One region of the Streptococcus sp. NLAE-zl-C503 genome, then DNA from elsewhere that is predicted to be linked to it. Evidence: predicted binding sites of a transcription regulator. Region 1 holds the regulator's gene; the other holds the start of a gene.
The links. Region 1 encodes CtsR, which represses protease genes until heat stress. Its sites were predicted from a motif close to TTGGTCAAAAAAGGTCAAANA; they were not measured.
Positions count from the first base shown of each region.

Region 2: a site for CtsR is predicted at 1,888-1,908, ahead of BLS46_RS07825 (ATP-dependent Clp protease ATP-binding subunit). Genes of this name have one in related genera too.

Region 1 covers NZ_FNJT01000002.1:357,040-362,216, forward strand. Annotated here, with positions in the region: gene BLS46_RS05920 (ATP-dependent Clp protease ATP-binding subunit) at 1-1,270, opposite strand, end outside; gene BLS46_RS05925 (CtsR family transcriptional regulator) at 1,272-1,730, opposite strand; gene BLS46_RS05930 (ABC transporter ATP-binding protein) at 1,849-2,577, opposite strand; gene BLS46_RS05935 (ABC transporter substrate-binding protein) at 2,577-3,584, opposite strand; gene BLS46_RS05940 (ABC transporter permease) at 3,622-4,380, opposite strand; gene BLS46_RS05945 (thiamine-binding protein) at 4,343-4,633, opposite strand; TPP riboswitch at 4,707-4,809, opposite strand; gene polA (DNA polymerase I) at 4,913-5,177, opposite strand, start outside.
Region 2 covers NZ_FNJT01000004.1:103,577-108,753, reverse strand. Annotated here, with positions in the region: gene pflB (formate C-acetyltransferase) at 1-1,554, shown strand, start outside; gene BLS46_RS07825 (ATP-dependent Clp protease ATP-binding subunit) at 1,949-4,054, shown strand; gene BLS46_RS07820 (S-ribosylhomocysteine lyase) at 4,113-4,595, opposite strand; gene tnpA (IS200/IS605 family transposase) at 4,842-5,177, shown strand, end outside.

The DNA.
Region 1 (5,177 bases):
CATCCAAGAGGTCGATAGCAGAGTCTGGCAAGTGACGACTAGTCAAGTAACGATGCGCCATCTTAACAGCCGTTTCGACAGCATCATCTGTAATTTGCACACGGTGGTGTTTCTCATAAGTCGCCTTCAAACCTTGCAAAATGGTCATGCTGTCAGCTAAACTTGGCTCTTCAATTGTCACTTTGGCAAAACGACGAGAAAGGGCCGCATCTTTTTCGATGTGCTTTTGGTATTCTTCCTGAGTGGTTGCACCAACCGTTCTCAAAGTTCCACGAGCCAAGGCTGGTTTCAAGATATTGGCCGCATCCAGAGTCGAGTCAATACCACTCCCAGATCCCATGATGGTGTGAAGTTCATCAATAAAGAGAATCACTTTGCCATCTTCCTCGATATCCTTGATGATGTTGTTCATACGCTCTTCAAAATCTCCACGGAAACGTGTTCCCGCAACGACATTCATCAAATCAAGCTCCAAAACGCGCATCTTGGCCATTTCCGCAGGTACATCCCCACTAGCAATACGCTGAGCAAGGCCAAGGGCTAGAGCTGTTTTCCCGACACCAGCATCTCCAACCAAGACAGGATTGTTCTTGGTCTTTCGACTCAAAATCTGAATCATACGTGAGATTTCCTTGTCACGACCGATAACTGGCTCTAACTTGCCAGAGCGCGCTTGCTCCGTCAGGTCATGCGTGTAGTCCTCGAGACCGCCACTTGGATTCTGAGGCATACCCATCATATTTGCCATGGAATTTTGCTTGTCAGATACCGTGCGATGGCGTTGACGTAAAGCCTTAAGATCTTCTCTAGTCCAGCCAGCACGCTCCTCTAAATTGCGACGAAGAGCAGCAATTCTGACCTGATCTTTCTGGTCTTCATAAGAAAATCCTGCTCTCTCCAAGATGCGAGTTGCCAAGGCATTGCCGTCATGCAAAATCGCATAGAGGACATGCTCTGTCCCTAGCACCTTTGCGTGGACCGCTGAGGCCACATACTCTGCTTCTGCAAAGAGAAGCTCCAAACGATGAGAAAAAGGCAATTCCGTAAAGGTTTCGTCTTGGCTATAGTCCGTTTCAGTCAGTTCCAACGCAACCTCTTCTAAACGGTCCATTTCATAAGGATAATCATTTAGAGTCGCACCTGCCACACTGTAACTGTGATTGGACATGGCAATCAATAAATGCCAAGACTCCAGGTAACGGGCTCCAAAATGGCTTGCAACCATGTAGGCACTCTCGATACATTCATTCAATGCTTTTGAATAGTTCATCTTACTTCTCTTTTCTATCTACCTCTTGTAATAGCTGTCGGAGCATATTGGCACGGACAACTGAGGATTCTTCCCCTAGGACACGATCCGTTGCTACTGAAGTCAGCAAGGTCATCTCCTGCTTGGTCATCAAGTCCTGCTCCACCAAAAGCTGGAGAATATCCTCGTAAATCTCCTGACTAACTCGCTCACCAATCGAGTAAAGCAAATCGCGGAGCATCTCATGATGATTGGAAAACTCAATCCGGCCTATGCGAATGTAGCCTCCGCCACCCCGCTTGCTCTCAACCAAGTAACCTCTGCTTTCAGTAAAACGTGTCTTGATGACATAGTTGATCTGACTCGGCACAACCTGAAAGGTATCTGCCAACTGGCTCCGCTGCAATTCCACGATACCAGATTGGTCTAAAATCGCCTTGATATAGGCTTCGATATGATCTGATGTATTTTTAAATCTCATAGTAAATCAAACTCCTTCTTTGAACCTTGACTATCTTTGACTATTATACCGAAATTTTTGATTTTTTTAAAGGAAAAGGGAGCAAGTAAAGAATAATCTTCACCAACTCCCTATTTTTCTAAGTATTTAATCCCAATTCCGCTAAGATTTGACGCTTATAGGCAATTTTTTGGACTTCCTTGTCTTCGCTCTGGGACCAATCTAGTTTAACTTCAGAAACAATCTGTCCAGGCCGATTTTTTAGAATATAGATGCGGTCACTGAGGTTGAGGGCTTCCTCGATACTGTGTGTGATGATCAAAGTAGTCAGCTGCAGTTGCTTGTGAATCTCCAGATACCAAGCGTGAAGTTCCATCTTGGTCATCTCATCCAAGGCACTAAAGGCCTCGTCTAAGAGAAAGAGTTTGTGCCCGAAAAGGTAGGTGCGGAGTAAGGCCACACGCTGACGCATCCCTCCGCTGAGTTCATGAGGATACTTGTCCCTTACGGCTGTCAACTGGAAGGTCGCAAGAATTTCATCCGCTCGGGCAATGGCTTCTACCTTATTCACCTTTTGAATCAAGAGGGGCAAGATGATATTGCCAAGTACCGTCTTATGTTCTAAGAGCAAATCCTTTTGCAACATATAACTAACGCGCCCCTTGGGATTTTCCTCGCCATCAAGGACAATTCGCCCTGACTGAACTTCTAAAATCCCAGCGATCAGATTAAAGAGGGTGGTTTTTCCAACACCACTTGGACCTAGGATAGAAACCACTTCACCTGAAGTCACTTTCAGATTGATATCCTCTAAAATCCTCTCTTGACCATAGGCATAACTGACGTGTTCTAGTCTAATTTCTGTCATTATTTCACAAATTCATTGGTAAAGCCTTTGCCTGTCAAGTCTTCTTTAAGGATACCATTTTCTTTATCCCATTTGTAGAAGGCATTCCAGCGAGCTACGTCAAATTGTCCCCATTTTTCCTTGTCGCTTGCGTATTCTTTCGACAAGTATTTTTGAGATTCGATAACGAAATCACGTTTTTCCTTGAGTTCGGGAGCATTCTTGATGAGGATATCTGCAGCTTCTTCTGGATGTTCCATGGCATATTGGTAGCCTTTTTTGATAGCTTGGATAACTTTGCGAGCTTCTTCTTTGTTGTCTTTGAGATAGTCGTTGTTTGCGATGATGACTGGTGAGTAGTAGTCAAACTCCTTGACATAGTCTTTCAAGTACATGAAGTTAGCATCTACGCCTTGAGATTTGGCAAGGATACCATCCCAACCGTAGTAGATCCAAGCAGTGTCAAAGACGCCATTGGCAATCGGTGTGATGGAGTTTGAGTCGTTGTTTGGTACTTTTTCGACCTTCTCAAAGTCTCCGCCTTGAGATTCTACCAAGGTTTTCAACATAGCAAGCTCAGTCGGGTCATTCCAGGTTCCATATTTCTTGCCAACCAAGTCTTTTGGACTAGTGACATTGTCAGATTTACGTGAGATGATTCCTGATGTATTGTGCTCTACGATAGCGGCAACGGCAGTGATTCCTGCCCCTTTTTCCAATTTTTTAGCCATGTAGTCTTGGAAATAGATAGCAAATGGTGCCTTGCCATTGATTACCAAGTCAGATGAGCTTTCTTCTGGTGGCAATTTCAAGTCAACATCCACTCCAGCTTCTTTGAAATAACCTTTTTCTTTGGCTACATAAAGCCCTGTATGGTTGGTATTCGGTGTCCAATCTAGGATAAAGTCAATTTTTTTGAGTTCTGCTTCTTTATTGTCCTTAGAAGCAGTTCCTTGCCCACAAGCCACCAGCACGACAGCTACAAGAGCTGTCACAAGCGTTAAAAACACTTTCCATGTTTTCTTCATTTTCATTTCCTCTTTTCTTTTTCAAAAACGCTCTATTTTAAGTACGTTTCCATTTAATCACATATTTTTCACTAATATCGACCAACTTCATACCGAGAAGGCTGATAATCGACACCAGAATAATAATGGCAAACATGGTATCATACTGAAACAGTTTTTTAGACTGAATCATATAAACACCTAGTCCTTCAAAGCCTCCCAACCACTCAGATACCACTGTTGTGATAAAGGCGTAGGAGACACTAACCCTCAGACCTGCATAAAAGTAAGGCAGACTGACAGGGATTTTAAAATGCCACAGGATTTGCCAAGGCTTGGCTCGCATCAGACTAAACAAGGTCAGCATATCCTTGTCACAATGCCTAAAACCGTCCAAGATACTAACAATTATAGGGAAGGTTGTCGTCAGGATAATCAAGACAATCTTGGGCAATATCCCATAGCCTAGCCACAAGACCAAGATAGGCGCTATGGCAATGGTCGGAATGGTCTGGATAACCACCATCATAGGGTAGATAAGATCATTGAGCCAAGTCATACTATCCATAAGCACCGCCATGAGACAGGCAATCAAGACTCCCAAGACTAGACCCAGCAAAGCCACTCTCAAGGTCGCCCAGCTATGGTGCCAGAGAAATTCTCTGTCACGAACAAAGGCCTGAAGAATTTCAAAAGGGGTTGGCAGGATAAACTTGGGTAAAAGTTTGAATATTCCCGCTAACTGCCAGATTGACAAGACTCCTAGAAAACCCAATAGACTAATCTGTCGTCTCATCATACTTTTCAAGTTTCTCATCAATACTTAAAATCTCTCCTACATTTATTTTAACATTGGCAAAGACATTATCTGCCTCCTGCCCTGCCACTTCTAGCGCGTCTTTGAGAATACGCATGAGCTCATCCAACTCCCCTTCCAGGACCGTTTCAAAAGGTGTCACCACCATGGTCACGGACTGAGCTTGCAGATAAGCAATCACTTGATCGATAATAGCAATTCGATCAATCCCCTGTGATAGGGGTAAGACTTGCAAGGCAATGCTTGCTTTCATAAAAACCTCCTCTTCTCAGGTTTCCTTTTGACAAAAAGAAAAACCTTTACCATATATACGGAAAAGGTGCAGAATTCGACTAAGTATCCTTCCCTACGCTGGCATTACCCAGATCAGGTGCGGTCGAAGTTTAACACTTCCTCTCAGACTGTACACAGACTCCCGTATCTTATATGGACATATGATAACGCAAAAGCAAGGATAAGTCAAGGAAACTGCTTACAGAAAATCTTGAAAAAGAGTTTGAAGACAAATGCTTCAAACTCTATCATATCTTTCTTATTTAGCCTCGTACCAAGTTGCTCCTTCATTCTCATCAGCGATGAGTGGAACACTGAGCTGGATGGCTTCTTCCATGGTTTGTTTCACTAGTACTTTGACAGCTGCTAGTTCTGATTTCGGAACTTCAAGGACGATTTCATCATGCACTTGCAAGAGCATCTTGGTCTGATAACCACCCTCAACTAGAGCTTTGTCTAGCTGGATCATCGCAATCTTGAGAATATCTGCTGCAGATCCCTGGATAGGGGAGTTGATGGCTGTA
Region 2 (5,177 bases), on a different contig from region 1:
GTTAACATCGCCTTCATGGCTGTCTGCCGTGTTATCAACGGTGCTGCTACATCTCTCGGACGTGTGCCAATCGTATTGGACATCTTTGCAGAACGTGACCTTGCTCGTGGTACATTTACTGAATCAGAAATCCAAGAATTCGTTGATGATTTCGTTATGAAACTTCGTACAGTTAAATTTGCTCGTACAAAAGCTTATGACCAATTGTACTCAGGTGACCCAACTTTCATCACAACTTCTATGGCTGGTATGGGTAACGACGGTCGTCACCGTGTTACTAAGATGGACTACCGTTTCTTGAACACTCTTGACAATATCGGTAACTCTCCAGAGCCAAACTTGACAGTTCTTTGGACTGATAAATTGCCATACAACTTCCGTCGCTACTGTATGCATATGAGCCACAAACACTCTTCTATCCAATACGAAGGTGTAACGACAATGGCTAAAGACGGATACGGAGAAATGAGCTGTATCTCATGCTGTGTGTCACCACTTGACCCAGAAAACGAAGATCAACGCCACAACATCCAGTACTTCGGTGCTCGTGTAAACGTTCTTAAAGCCCTTCTTACTGGTTTGAACGGTGGTTACGACGATGTTCACAAAGACTACAAAGTATTTGACATCGATCCTATCTGTGACGAAGTTCTTGAATTCGAATCAGTTAAAGCCAACTTTGAAAAATCTCTTGATTGGTTGACTGACACTTACGTAGATGCTTTGAACATCATCCACTACATGACTGACAAGTACAACTACGAAGCTGTTCAAATGGCCTTCTTGCCAACTAAACAACGTGCCAACATGGGATTCGGTATCTGTGGATTTGCAAACACTGTTGATACATTGTCAGCGATTAAATACGCTACGGTTAAACCGATCCGTGATGAAAATGGCTACATCTACGATTACGAAACAATCGGTGAATACCCACGTTGGGGTGAAGATGACCCACGTTCAAACGAATTGGCAGAATGGTTGATCGAAGCTTACACAACTCGTCTACGTAGCCACAAACTATACAAAGACGCAGAAGCTACAGTATCACTTTTGACAATCACATCTAACGTTGCTTACTCTAAACAAACTGGTAACTCACCAGTCCACAAGGGTGTATACCTCAACGAAGATGGTTCTGTAAACTTATCTAAACTTGAATTCTTCTCACCAGGTGCTAACCCATCTAACAAAGCTAAAGGTGGATGGTTGCAAAACTTGAACTCACTTGCGAGCCTTGACTTCAGTTACGCAGCTGACGGTATCTCATTGACAACTCAAGTATCACCTCGTGCTCTTGGTAAGACTCGTGACGAACAAGTTGATAACTTAGTAACAATCCTTGATGGTTACTTCGAAAACGGTGGACAACACGTTAACTTGAACGTTATGGACTTGAACGATGTTTACGAAAAGATCATGTCAGGTGAAGACGTAATCGTACGTATCTCTGGATACTGTGTAAATACTAAATACCTTACACCAGAACAAAAAACTGAATTGACACAACGTGTCTTCCACGAAGTTCTTTCAATGGATGACGCATTGAGCTAAGATTCAATTGAAATAGAAAGAAAGCCAGTCGATATGACTGGCTTTTTGTATGATTAAAAATTTTTTAAAAAATAGTCAAATTTGGTCAAAAACTATTGACTTTTACTGACCAATGTGGTATAGTAGAAACATAAGGAAAATGAATTCCTTAGAAAACTTCATTTTCAATGATTCTATTTCTTGAAAATGTACGATAGATACCCTAGAAAGGGGTGAGGCCTATGTTAAATCTAACAGATTTTGAAAAGAAGATGATAAAAGGCTTATTTAAAAAAGAAAAACCAGGAATTATACGTAGGGTAGCTAGTTAGCTAGTCTAAATTTTTTAAAAGAAAGGTCAAAGATAGTCAATATCAGAGATTGCAATTAATTAACAATAAACGAGGTAAAGAATATGAACAACAACTTTAATAACTTTAACAATATGGATGATTTATTTAACCAATTGATGGGTGGTATGCGAGGATACAGTTCTGAAAACCGTCGCTACTTGATTAATGGACGAGAAGTGACACCTGAGGAATTCGCTCAGTATCGTGCAACGGGGAAATTACCAGGAAATGCAGAATCTGATGCGCAAATGCAGCACCACGCTTCAGGTATGAAACAAGACGGTGTCCTTGCTAAACTAGGTCGTAACTTGACAGCGGAAGCTCGTGAGGGCAAGCTAGATCCTGTAATCGGACGAAACAAGGAAATTCAAGAAACATCTGAAATTCTCTCACGTCGTACGAAAAATAATCCTGTTCTAGTCGGAGATGCAGGTGTTGGTAAGACAGCCGTTGTCGAAGGTCTAGCACAAGCGATTGTGAATGGAGATGTTCCGGCTGCCATCAAGAACAAGGAAATTATTTCTATTGATATCTCAGGTCTTGAGGCTGGAACTCAATACCGTGGTAGCTTTGAAGAAAACGTTCAAAATCTAGTCAATGAAGTAAAAGAAGCAGGGAATATTATCCTCTTCTTTGATGAAATTCACCAAATCCTTGGCGCTGGCTCAATCGGAGGAGACAGTGGTTCTAAAGGGCTTGCGGACATTCTCAAGCCAGCTCTCTCTCGTGGTGAATTGACCGTTATTGGAGCGACAACTCAAGACGAATACCGTAACACCATCTTGAAAAATGCAGCTCTTGCTCGTCGTTTCAACGAAGTCAAGGTCAATGCTCCTTCAGCAGAGGATACCTTTAAAATCCTTCAAGGGATTCGTGACCTCTATCAACAACACCACAATGTCATCTTGCCAGACGAAGTCTTGAAAGCAGCAGTGGATTATTCGATTCAATACATTCCTCAACGTAGCTTGCCAGATAAGGCTATTGACCTTGTGGACGTAACGGCTGCTCACTTGGCAGCTCAACATCCTGTAACAGATGTGCATGCTGTTGAACGGGAAATTGAGGCAGAAAAAGACAAGCAAGAAAAAGCAGTTGAGGCAGAAGATTTTGAAGCAGCTCTCAATGCCAAAACACGTATTGCAGAATTAGAGAAAAAAGTCGAAAACCACACAGAAGACATGAAAGTGACTGCAAGCATCAACGATGTGGCTGAATCTGTGGAACGAATGACAGGTATCCCAGTTTCACAAATGGGAGCATCAGATATCGAACGTTTGAAAGATATGGCTCATCGCTTGGAACACAAGGTTATCGGCCAAGACAAGGCGGTTGAAGCTGTAGCTCGTGCTATCCGTCGTAACCGTGCTGGTTTTGATGAAGGCAATCGCCCAATCGGTAGCTTCCTCTTTGTAGGTCCTACTGGGGTTGGTAAGACAGAACTTGCTAAGCAATTGGCGCTCGATATGTTTGGAACGAAGGATGCAATTATCCGTTTGGATATGTCTGAATACAGTGACCGCACAGCCGTATCTAAATTGATCGGTACAACAGCCGGTTATGTGGGTTATGATGACAATAGCAATACCTTGACAGAACGTGTTCGTCGCAATCCATACTCTATCATTCTCTTGGACGAAATTGAAAAGGCTGATCCTCAAGTAATCACCCTTCTCCTCCAAGTCTTGGATGATGGTCGTTTAACTGATGGTCAAGGAAATACAGTGAACTTCAAGAACACGGTCATTATCGCAACGTCAAATGCTGGATTTGGCTATGAAGCCAACTTGACCGAAGATGCGGACAAACCAGAGTTGATGGATCGTTTGAAACCATTCTTCCGTCCAGAGTTCCTTAACCGCTTTAACGCAGTTATCGAGTTCTCACACTTGAATAAGGAAGACCTTTCTAAGATTGTGGACTTGATGTTGGCTGAAGTTAACCAAACCTTGGCTAAGAAAGACATTGATTTGGAAGTCAGCCAAGCAGCTAAGGACTTTATCACAGAAGAAGGTTATGACGAAGTTATGGGTGTTCGTCCTCTCCGTCGCGTGGTTGAACAACAAATTCGTGATAAGGTGACGGACTTCCACTTGGATCATCTAGATGTCAAACATTTGGAAGCAGATATGGAAGATGGCGTTTTGGTCATTCGTGAAAAAGCCTAACTCAAGATTTTGAGAATAAAAAAAGAAGGAACTAGCTAAAAGCTGGTTCCTTTTGTGTTTAGATGACATGGCGTTCAAAGGCATCATCTGAGATTCCTTGTTCTAGGATGAGTTTCGCCCATTCTTTGGCAGAAAAGAGGCTGTGATCCTTGTAGTTTCCGCAAGATTCGATGGTTGTTCCAGGGACATCTTCCCAAGTAGTGGTTTCAGCGATTTCCTTGAGCGAATCCTTGATAACGGCTGCAATTTCAGCGCTAGTATGGCGCCCCCACATAATCATGTGAAAGCCTGTACGGCAACCAAACGGCGAACAGTCAATCATACCGTCAATTCGGGTACGGATGAGTTTGGCCAAGAGGTGCTCGATAGTGTGAAGGCCAGCGGTAGGGATAGAATCCTCATTTGGCTGCACCAAGCGAATATCAAAGTTGGAGATGACATCTCCTTTTGGCCCTGTTTCTTCCCCAATCAAGCGAACATAGGGTGCTTTAACAATGGTGTGGTCAAGTTCGAAACTTTCAACAATAACTTCTTTTGACATGGTAGTTCCTTTCAGTTTTCTTCTTTCATTATATCATAAAGACTGCTCTTGAAACAGAGAGAAAACCTCTCCAAGAAAGGAGAGGTTTGAGTTTTTATTATGTGACTATTAGTCCGTCTCGCTCCGCAAGGTGCGAGACAAATAAACCACCCGCTATGCGGGTGCGCATCGAAGGTTATACCAAAAAACTCCAAACGCGATACAATAAAGGTGTTCAAGCCAATTGTAAAGCGAAAGGAGAAAAATATGGCACAAAAGTCACATAGTTTATCACACACAAAGTGGATGTGTAAATATCACATTGTGTTCACCCCTAAGTATAGACGAAAAGTAATTTATAATCAATATCGAAGCAGTTTGGGAGAAATATTCCATCGATTATGTAGTTATAAAGGTGTTGAGATTATCGAAGGTCACTTAATGCCAGACCATGTACATATGTTAGTCAGTATTCCATCGAGGATAAGTGTTTCAAGTTTCATGGGGTATTTAAAAGGTAAAAGTGCACTCATGATGTTTGACAAACACGCCAACCTCAAGTACAAGTTTGGGAATCGGCATTTCTGGGCAGAAGGTTATTAT